3 regions of the Paenibacillus sp. FSL R7-0345 genome follow, and region 1 is predicted to be linked to each of the others. Evidence: predicted binding sites of a transcription regulator. Region 1 holds the regulator's gene; each other region holds the start of a gene.

Region 1 (3,282 bases):
CAATTACCGGGGGAAATCCCTGCAGCTCTATGCTGTCCCGGTGGATGTCAGCACCCAGCTCAGAGAGCTGTTCTTCGACAAGAAAAAGAGTATCACGCTGACCTCGGCAACGCTGACTGTAGACAAATCCTTCCAGTTCATGGTGGATAATCTCGGGTTGGGCGAGGCTGCACAGCAGGACAGGCTGATGACCGCGCTGCTGCCATCACCGTTTAATTACCGTGAGCAGGCGTTGCTGGTTATCCCGCGTGATTTTCCGAGCGTAAAGGGCAGTATAGGCGATGCCAAATTTGTTGATAAGCTTGTGCACTCGCTGGCAGAAGCTGCTGCAGCAACCAAAGGACGCATGCTGGTGCTCTTTACATCGTATAAAATGCTGAGGCAGGTCTACGATCCGCTCAAGGAAGCGCTGGCTGCAGCGGACATCTCTGTGTTAGGTCAAGGTGTGGAGGGTGGCAGCCGCAGCAAGCTGATCCGGCGTTTTCAGGATAGTCCGGCAGCAGTGCTGCTCGGCACCAGCAGCTTCTGGGAGGGTGTCGATATTCCCGGAGATGCGCTGACCTGTCTGGCCATTGTCAGACTGCCGTTCCAGCCTCCGAACCACCCGCTTGCAGAGGCCAAGTCCGAACTGCTCCAGGCCCAGAAGAAGAACCCGTTCATGAAGCTGTCGGTACCGCAGGCGGTCATCCGTTTTAAGCAGGGATTCGGCCGGCTGGTTCGCACGGCCCAGGATCGGGGAATTGTCATTGTATATGATACCAGGGTAATTGAGTCTTATTACGGCAAGTATTTCCTGTATTCGCTGCCCGGACCCAAGATGGAGCATATGCTGACTGACCAGATGGTTCCGAGAATCGAGGAATGGCTTGAGGGCGGTATTTCTTAAACGCATTCATTTTTTTCTTTATCTAATACCGCATCGTCTTCCATTGAGTCCAAACGGGAGGCGGTGCGGATTTCATACACATCTGAGTTATACTATATTTAGGAGGAGAAGACATGAAATCGGACAAAATATCGGAGGCTGTCGTCCGCAGGCTCCCAGTGTACCTGCGTTTCCTGAATGATCTCCAGAAGCGCGAAATTGCAACCGTTTCTTCCCAGGAGCTGGGACAGAAGCTTGATTTGAATCCTGCACAGATCCGCAAGGATCTCGCTTATTTCGGGGATTTCGGCCGGAAGGGCATCGGTTATGATGTATCTTATCTGATCGAAAAAATCCGCCATATCCTTAAGCTGGACCAGCAGATTAACGTGGCTCTGGTCGGAGCCGGTAATCTGGGCCATGCCCTTTCGAATTACAATGCTTACCTCAAGGATACGATGAAAATCACGGCCGTATTCGATTCCTACGCACCCAAGGTGGGGCAGAAGATCAACTCCCTGACGGTTCAGCCGATGGAGGAGCTGGGCCGGACGATCCGTGAGCAGGGAATCCGGATCGGCATTATCACCGTACCGGACAGTGAAGCCCAGAATGTTGCCGATATCCTGGTGGAATCGGGCATTGAGGCGATTCTTAACTTTGCACCGGTTATTTTAAAGACTCCGCCAACCATCCGTATTCATGCGGCTGACTTTACAACGGATCTGCAGAGCCTTGCTTACTATTTGCATGACGGAAAGGAAGAAATAAAGAATGAGCAGCAATAAAACGATAATCGCGAACGGCCGGTTTCTTGTACCGGGCTTGCTTCAGCCTGTCCTGCGCGGTTACATGACGATAGAAGACGATCTGATCACATACATAGGGAAAGACGAGCCTGCTGCCGAAGAAGGCGTTCTTACGGTTGACGGCAGCCGTCTGCTGTTTATGCCGGGGCTGGTCAATACTCACGGCCATGCGGCGATGTCGCTGCTGCGCGGGTATGGTGATGATATGGTGCTGCAGAGCTGGCTGCAGGAAAAAATGTGGCCAATGGAAGCAAAATTTACCGGCGATGATGTGTACTGGGGGACAGCTCTGTCTGTTCTGGAAATGCTAAAGGGCGGAACAACGACTTTCCTGGATATGTATGATCATATGGACCGGGTGGCAGAGGTTACGGAGCAGTCCGGTATCCGCGGGGTACTGATGCGCGGCGCTATCGGCCTGTGTCCTGAAGATGTGCAGAACCAGAAGCTTGCCGAAGCCGTGGAATTTGCCCGCAACTGGCACGGCAAGGCTGACGGCAGAATTACAGCTATGCTATCGCCGCACGCACCATACACCTGTCCGCCGGACTTCTTTATGAAGTTTGTACAGGCAGCCCATGATCTGGACCTGCCAATGCATACGCATATGTCCGAGACAAGGCATGAAGTGGAGCAGAATGTTGCGGATTACGGTCTGCGTCCGGTGGCGCATCTTGAGAAGCTGGGCATGTTCACCCGCCCTTCCCTGATTGCCCATGGCGTTCATCTGAATGATGAAGAAATTGAAATTCTGGCTAAATACAATGTCGGAGTATCTCATAATCCGGGCAGTAACCTGAAGCTGGCGAGCGGGGTTGCCCGTGTGCCTGAGCTGTTAAAAGCAGGCGTTAAAGTTTCACTCGGCACGGATGGGGCGGCCAGCAACAATAACCTTGACATGTTCGAGGAGATGCGGCTTGCTGCGCTGATTCACAAAGGGGTCAGCGGCGACCCTACTGCCGTACCTGCGCCGGAAGCGCTGCTGATGGCAACAGAATACGGGGCTGCTTCAATCTACCTGAATAACATCGGCCGTCTGGCTGCAGGCATGAAAGCGGACTTCATCGCGATTGATATCGACCAGCCCCATCTTTTGCCGCATTCCGATCTGCTCTCGCACGCTGTGTACTCCGCCAGTGCCAAGGATGTTGAGCATGTCTGGGTTAACGGCAAGCAGGTTGTGAAGCATGGCCAGTGCCTTACACTGGATGAAGAAGAAATTCGCCGCAAAGCGCAGGAGACCTTTGAAAGCCTGCTTAAACGGTAAATTACGCAAGTATGTAAGTCAGTTATTTAGAGGAAAGGGAGCTGCACTTTGAAGAAAAGGAAAAAATGGCTTCCGCTGGCGATCAGTGCGGTACTGCTCCTTTTGTTCGGACTCGGACAGTTCTATGCCTATATTATGAAGGACCAGTGGACTGAGCGCAGCGCAGCCAAGGAAGTGGCCAGAACCCGTGCGGGACTGACTGAGGTGACCAAAGCGCAGAAATCTGTCTGGGACGAAAATTCAGCCTACTGGGTGCTTACAGGCAAGAATGAGGCGGGCACCGAGCTGATGGTCTGGGTACGCTTTACGCTTGACGGCAAGCCGGCAGGCGGGGAGAATGA
Region 2 (3,282 bases), 1.6 Mb from region 1:
ATTACTTGAGTACACCCATCAGATTTTACAGTTACTGGATGAAGCCAGGGCGTCAATAAATCCGGAAAAATGGAAAAAATCTCTGGCAATCGGCGCCCCTCAGACTATTTCTGCTGTCCGCATACCACAGTTACTGACCTTATTTTTGCAGGATAACAGTATAGATATCAAGCTGAAAACGAATAGTGCAGAGCGGCTGCAAGAGATGCTTGCTTATGGTGAGGTGGATGGGATCTTTGTGAATGGTGCTTACAATAACGCACTTTTTCAGCCTGTGTATACTTATGATGAAGGGGTTGTAGTCATTTCACCTAAACGTAATCCGCAGCAGGGGATATGTAGCCAGACTTTAGTCATGAATAGTGATCGGAGTTGTGTTTACAGAAGGAAAATGCTCGATTTATTTATAAAAAATAATCCGCAAAACTGTGCGGTCATGGAATTCGATTCCCTTGAAGCCATCCTGCAGGCCGTTAATGACGGACTGGGGATCAGCGTCATTCCGGCAGATATCGCCTATAGCCGAAAGGAGCTGCAGAACGTTCAGTACGAGGAGCTTGCAGATCACATAAGAGTTAGCTTTTTGATTAAACAGAGCGGCAGACCCTCTCAGCCGTTAAAGAGTTTCATTCATTTTCTAAATGAAAAAGCCTTCCGCGGATAATGACGGAGGGCTTTTTGTGCTTTTTACAAAAGATTTATCAGATGAATTCCACGAATTCATGAACAGGCTTGCGGTAACCGCGCGGTCTGATTTTATGCTTGTTGTCTTTGCCGATGGTAATCATCAGGGCGGGGACAAGATTGTCCGGCACATTGAGTGTCGCATTGACAGCTTCCGGAACAAATCCGATCATCGGGCATGTATCCCAGCCTTTATCCTTAGCGATCAGCATGAACTGCATAGCAGACAAGGAGGCATTGCGGATGGCTTCGTCGCGCTGGAACTGTTCGTTACCTGCATAAGCGTCATTGATAGACTGAATCATGTTGTCGTACTCTTCCTGGCTCATGGCACCGAGCAGCTTGAGGCCATTGTAAATCTCGGGTGCCTGCAGGTAGGCGTTTTTATCCCCGTATACAAGAATAACAGCGGAAGCCGTATGTACTTTGTATTGATCGTAAGCATCCTTGCGGAGCTGCTCCTTAACAGCGGGATCGGTTATTACTTTATAATGTGTGTGCTGCAGATTGCTGTTGGAAGGAGCTAAGCGGGTAAGGGAGAACATTTCCTCCAGCTCCTGCCGGGAAATAGTGACACCTTCAACAAAATTCATGGCGGATCTGCGGGCTTGAATCAAATCTGAAAAAGTACTCATTGTTATGCCTCCGTTAGCTTATGTATTGGTTAATAAAAATCAATAACTTTTCTTTTATAATAAACTTACATTTAGTTACTTGCTTAATAAGATAGCATGGGATTAGTCGGTCGTCAATGATTTTAGGTATGAAATTATGAATATTTTATAAAAAAGAAGAAAATTCGAGAAAAAGACAATAAAGAAGTGATTATTATCACAAAATAGGGCTAAACGACTAAAAACATTGTGACATATTTAACAAGAACGGTGGTATAATAGGCACACTGACTTTGTGAGTTAGATTAGAAAAGTAGTCATGCTAATGTGAAGGAGAGACTAAAATGTCAGAAACGATTACTCAAACAGCATCTGAGCAGGAACAAGCGGCAGCTGCAGCAAAGAACCCGAAGGAGGATCTGCTCGAACAGCTGCTGAAACCGGAAGTTCAGGAATCACTGACACTGCTGGTGGAGGAACTGCCTAAGCTTACCCAACTGGTCGGAGTATTAACGAAATCCTTTGATTTTGTACAGGCGGTTGCAACGGACGATGTACTGAAAAATGATACTGTAGGCGCTATTAAGGAAATTGCCGAGCCGGTTGTAGAGTCGGTCAAACATATGGCAGCCAACGTCATTGAAGCAAAAGACCGGGCTGAAGCAAGCACAGAAAACATCAGCCTGTTCGGTATGATGAAAATGATTAAAGACCCGCAGGTGCAGAAGATGCTTCGTTTCATGAACGCTTATCTTCAAGTCAGCGGCGAACGCAATCCGCAGAAATAGCCTGAGTATATTATTAATAACACACGTATGGACGGAGGAAATAAGATGTCAAAACATATCGTTATTCTAGGTGCAGGATACGGCGGCTTGCTGAGCGCGCTGACTGTACGTAAATATATGAGCAAAGCAGATGCTAAAATTACCGTAGTTAATCAATATCCGACTCACCAGATCATTACTGAGCTTCACCGCCTGGCTGCCGGCAGCATTTCGGAGAAGGCGATTGCCATGCCGCTCGCGAAGCTGTTTAACGGTAAGGATATTGATCTGAAAATTGCCAAGGTAAAATCGTTCTCCGTTGACAGCAAGCAGATCAGCCTGTCCGACGGCTCCACCCTTTCCTACGATGCGCTTGTTGTCGGACTTGGCAGCACAACTGCATACTTCGGAATTCCGGGCCTTGAGCAATACAGCATGGTGCTGAAATCGGCTGAGGATGCCAAGAACATTCATGCCCACATTGAAGGTAAAATTGCTGAGTTTGCGAAAAGCAAAAATCCTGCAGATGCAACCATTCTGATTGGCGGCGGCGGTCTGACCGGCGTTGAGCTGGTTGGTGAAATTGCCGATGTACTGCCTAAGCTGACCAGACAGTACGGGGTTGACCCGAAGGAAATCAAGCTGCTGCTCGTTGAAGCCGGTCCTAAGATTCTGCCTGTTCTGCCGGATCATCTGATTGAGCGCGCGACAAAAAGTCTTGAAGCACGCGGTGTACAGTTCCTGACAGGACTCCCTGTAACCAATGTTGAAGGTAACACTATTGACCTTAAAGACGGACAAAAGATTGTTGCCAACACCTTCGTCTGGACTGGCGGGGTACAAGGGAATCCGTTGGTTGGCGAATCCGGGCTTGAGGTTAACAGAGGACGGGCGACCGTCAATGACTTCCTGCAGTCCACTTCGCACAAAGATGTTTTCGTGGCTGGAGACAGCGCTGTTTACTTCGCGGCTGACGGCCGTCCATATCCGCCGACTGCCCAGATTGCCTGGCAGATGGGTGAGCTGATCGGTTACAACCTGTATGCAGCCTTGAACAACAAGGCAATGGAAACCTTCAGCCCGATCAACTCCGGAACACTGGCCAGCCTTGGCCGTAAGGACGGGGTGGCAATTATCGGCGGAAGCTCCACTCCGCTTAAAGGCCTTCCTGCAACGATGATGAAGGAAGCCAGCAATATCCGTTATCTGACGCATAT
Region 3 (3,282 bases), 2.1 Mb from region 1:
CCAAGATGCGCCATGAAGTGATTAATGTAGATACCGCCGCCAAAACACTGCGTGCCCGTAACCTGGCAACCGGTGAGGAATTTAACGATACGTATGACAAGCTGATCATGACTACCGGCTCTTGGCCGATTATTCCTAAGCTCGAAGGTATGAACCTGGACGGCATCCTGCTCTCCAAGAACTATAACCACTCGAATACCATTATTGAGCGGGCTGAGCAGGTAAAAAGAATTACCGTTGTCGGTGCCGGCTACATCGGGGTAGAGCTGGTTGAAGCCTTCCAGATGAACGGAAAAGAGGTAACTCTGATTGACGGTGAAGAACGCATTCTCAGCAAATACCTGGATGAAGAGTTTACCGCTCCGATTCAAAAATCACTTGAGGATCACGGGATCAAGCTGGCCCTCGGCGAAAAGGTAAGCTCATTTGTTGGAGAGAACGGCAAAGTAACCAAGGTTGTTACGAGCAAAGGCGAACATGAAACGGATCTGGTTATCCTCTGCATCGGCTTCCGTCCGAATACAGAGCTGCTCAAGGGCCAGGTGGATATGCTGCCAAACGGGGCGATTATGGTCAATGATTATATGCAGACCAGCCTGCCGGACGTATTCGCTGCCGGTGACAGCTGTGCGATCCATTACAACCCGACCGGTCAGCATGCTTATATTCCGCTGGCTACCAACGCAGTCCGCATGGGTACACTGGTTGCCCGCAATCTGGTTGAGAACACCATTCCTTATATGGGCACTCAGGGCACTTCCGGCATCAAAATATACGAAGACAACATTGCCGGCACCGGCCTGACCCAAGAAGCAGCTAAAGCGGAAGGCATTGAGGTAGAAAGTGTGATGATCACCGACAACTACCGTCCGGAATTCATGCCGACTGTGGAGCAGGTACAGCTGAAAGTAGTCTATGCCCGCGGCACACGCCGGATTCTCGGAGCGCAGATCATGTCCAAAATGGACCTGACCCAGTCGATCAATACCGTATCGGTCTGCATCCAGAACCGGATGACTGTTGATCAGCTGGCCTTTATCGACTTCTTCTTCCAGCCGCATTACAACAAGCCTTGGAACTTCCTGAACACAGCAGGTCTTCAGGCCCTGCCTAAGACAACCCCGCGTAAAGAGACAGTGAATGTATAACCTATAGATGAGGATGATGACCGGAGCCGCCCTGGCTCCGGTTTTTTTGTGCTGTATACATAAAAACGGGTGAACGGTTATTGTGCCTTTTTTTATATTCACCATACCTGTGCTGTGCTAAATTTGACATGTCAGTGAAAACTTTCACGAAGCGTTTCCTGTGGTGATATTTATCACGTAAATGTGATTGGGATCACGCTACAATGAGATAAAGGAACAAATTTTAAGTATTTTTACGAAGGGGATAGGAATCATGGCATACAACAAACCGCAACAGATTGCCGAGGTAACGGTAGAGAACGGAGTCAAGAAGGCTCATAACCCGCTTGCGGCCGTACTTATTCTCGGTTTTCTGGGAGGAGCATTTATTTCGCTCGGATTTTTACTGGATATTCGTGTCATTGCGGGTGCACCTGCAGAATGGGGCTCCATCGCCAACTTTATCGGGGCGGCTGTTTTCCCGGTCGGGCTGATCATGGTGCTGCTGGCTGGCGGGGAGTTGCTGACAGGGAATATGATGGCGGTACCGCTGGCTTTTTTGGCAAAAAAGATTTCGTTCTGGGAACTCATGAAGAACCTGGTGCTGATTACGCTCAGTAACCTGGCAGGCGCCCTGTTCGTTGCTTATTTCTTCGGTCATGTAGTCGGCCTGACGGCTGAAGGCGTCTATCTGGAGAAACTGATCAGTATGGCTGAGCATAAGATTGATGTTACCTTTGTTCAGGCTTTTGTCTCCGGGATCGGCTGTAACTGGCTGGTAGCGCTGGCGGTGTGGCTCTCTTACGGGGCGGATAATTTCAGCGGCAAGATTCTCGGGATCTGGTTCCCGACAATGGCGTTTGTTGCTATCGGCTTCCAGCACGTTGTTGCTAACATGTTCCTGATCCCTGCTGCTATATTTGAAGGACATTTTACCTGGCTGGATTATTTCAACAACTTCGTTCCGGTGTGGCTCGGTAACCTGACCGGGGGGGCGGTCTTTGTAGCAGCGGCTTATTACATGGCTTACTTGCGCAAAACGCCGGCAGCCGTCCAGACGGTTGAAGGTGTAGCGGCCTCTGCAGTGAAGAAGCACGCTTAGCAGTGAGCTGAAGCTTGCCTGGAACAGATTTATATAGAAGGAATAGTAATAGGCACTCCTTGTATGACCGCCAACGTCCGTTAGTAATGGATAGGGGAAGCGGACATCAGGGAGTGTTTTTTTCATAGTTAAAGGTTTACAAAACAAAATTCGCCGTGCATATCCGACTCGGGGGAACGAAATCGGATTCACGGCGAATAAATAGGGAGTGTTTCATATGCTCTATTACCCGGACATAATAAGTTCGAATCACCCGTTTTCCGTGAATTTCTTTACGCGATGAAGCCCCCGTTTTACAATGGACAGACGGGCTGTTTATATGATCAAAAGCTTCAGATTATACGCGTAAATTAGGAAGGAGGGCATCCGCTTTGAAGTATAGCAGTGAAGGTGTTTTTCCGGCGGTATGTCCGCTGGACTGTCCGGACACTTGCGGGCTGCTGGTGCATAAGCAGAACGGTAACATTGTAAAAGTCGAGGGAAATCCGGCACATCCGGTCACAAAAGGGGCCATCTGCAACAAGGTGCGCAACATGGCGTCAAGGGTACATCACCCCGAGCGGCTGATGCACCCGCTGCGCCGCACAGGCCCTAAAGGCAGCGGAGCCTTTGAGCAGATTAGCTGGGACGAGGCGATTACAGAAATCACCGGACGTTACAAGCAGCTGTCTGAAGATTACGGGCCGGAGAGTATCCTGCCCTATTACTTTTACGGAAATATGGGTATGCTCAGCGTCGGCGGGATGGACCGCCGCTTCTTTAACAGGCTCGGTGCAAGCCGCCTGGACGCCAAAATCTGTAATGCAGCCGGGACAACCGGCTGGAAGTACACGATGGGGATCGACGGTGGAGCCAGTCCGGAGGATACGGTGAACGCCGATCTGATCGTCGTCTGGGGGGGCAATATTGTAAGCACCAATATGCATCAGGTGGTCTTTGCCGAGCAGGCCCGCAAGCGCGGGGCAAAGGTGGTAGTTATTGATGTGCACCGCAACCGCACTGCACAGTGGGGAGACTGGTTCCTGCCGCTGTACCCGGGGACGGATGCTGCAC

Evidence for each region. The regulator Rex, encoded in region 1, represses fermentation and respiration genes when NADH is low (regulators of the CRP and FNR family bind a similar motif). The targets are predictions, from matches to a motif close to TTGTGAAATATTTCACAA.
Region 2: the regulator Rex is predicted to act here: its motif matches at 1,546-1,563, upstream of NST84_RS11880 (DUF1641 domain-containing protein).
Region 3: the regulator Rex is predicted to act here: its motif matches at 1,281-1,298, upstream of NST84_RS28620 (formate/nitrite transporter family protein).

Annotation. Positions count from the first base shown of each region.
Region 1 is NZ_CP152002.1:4,475,220-4,478,501, reverse strand. Features, by position in the region: gene dinG (ATP-dependent DNA helicase DinG) at 1-886, shown strand, start outside; gene NST84_RS19265 (redox-sensing transcriptional repressor Rex) at 1,000-1,653, shown strand; gene NST84_RS19260 (amidohydrolase) at 1,640-2,941, shown strand; gene NST84_RS19255 (DUF5590 domain-containing protein) at 2,990-3,282, shown strand, end outside.
Region 2 is NZ_CP152002.1:2,835,334-2,838,615, forward strand. Features, by position in the region: gene NST84_RS11870 (LysR family transcriptional regulator) at 1-664, shown strand, start outside; gene NST84_RS11875 (nitroreductase family protein) at 702-1,319, opposite strand; gene NST84_RS11880 (DUF1641 domain-containing protein) at 1,643-2,086, shown strand; gene NST84_RS11885 (NAD(P)/FAD-dependent oxidoreductase) at 2,132-3,282, shown strand, end outside.
Region 3 is NZ_CP152002.1:6,596,955-6,600,236, reverse strand. Features, by position in the region: gene NST84_RS28625 (FAD-dependent oxidoreductase) at 1-1,148, shown strand, start outside; gene NST84_RS28620 (formate/nitrite transporter family protein) at 1,402-2,229, shown strand; gene NST84_RS28615 (molybdopterin oxidoreductase family protein) at 2,601-3,282, shown strand, end outside.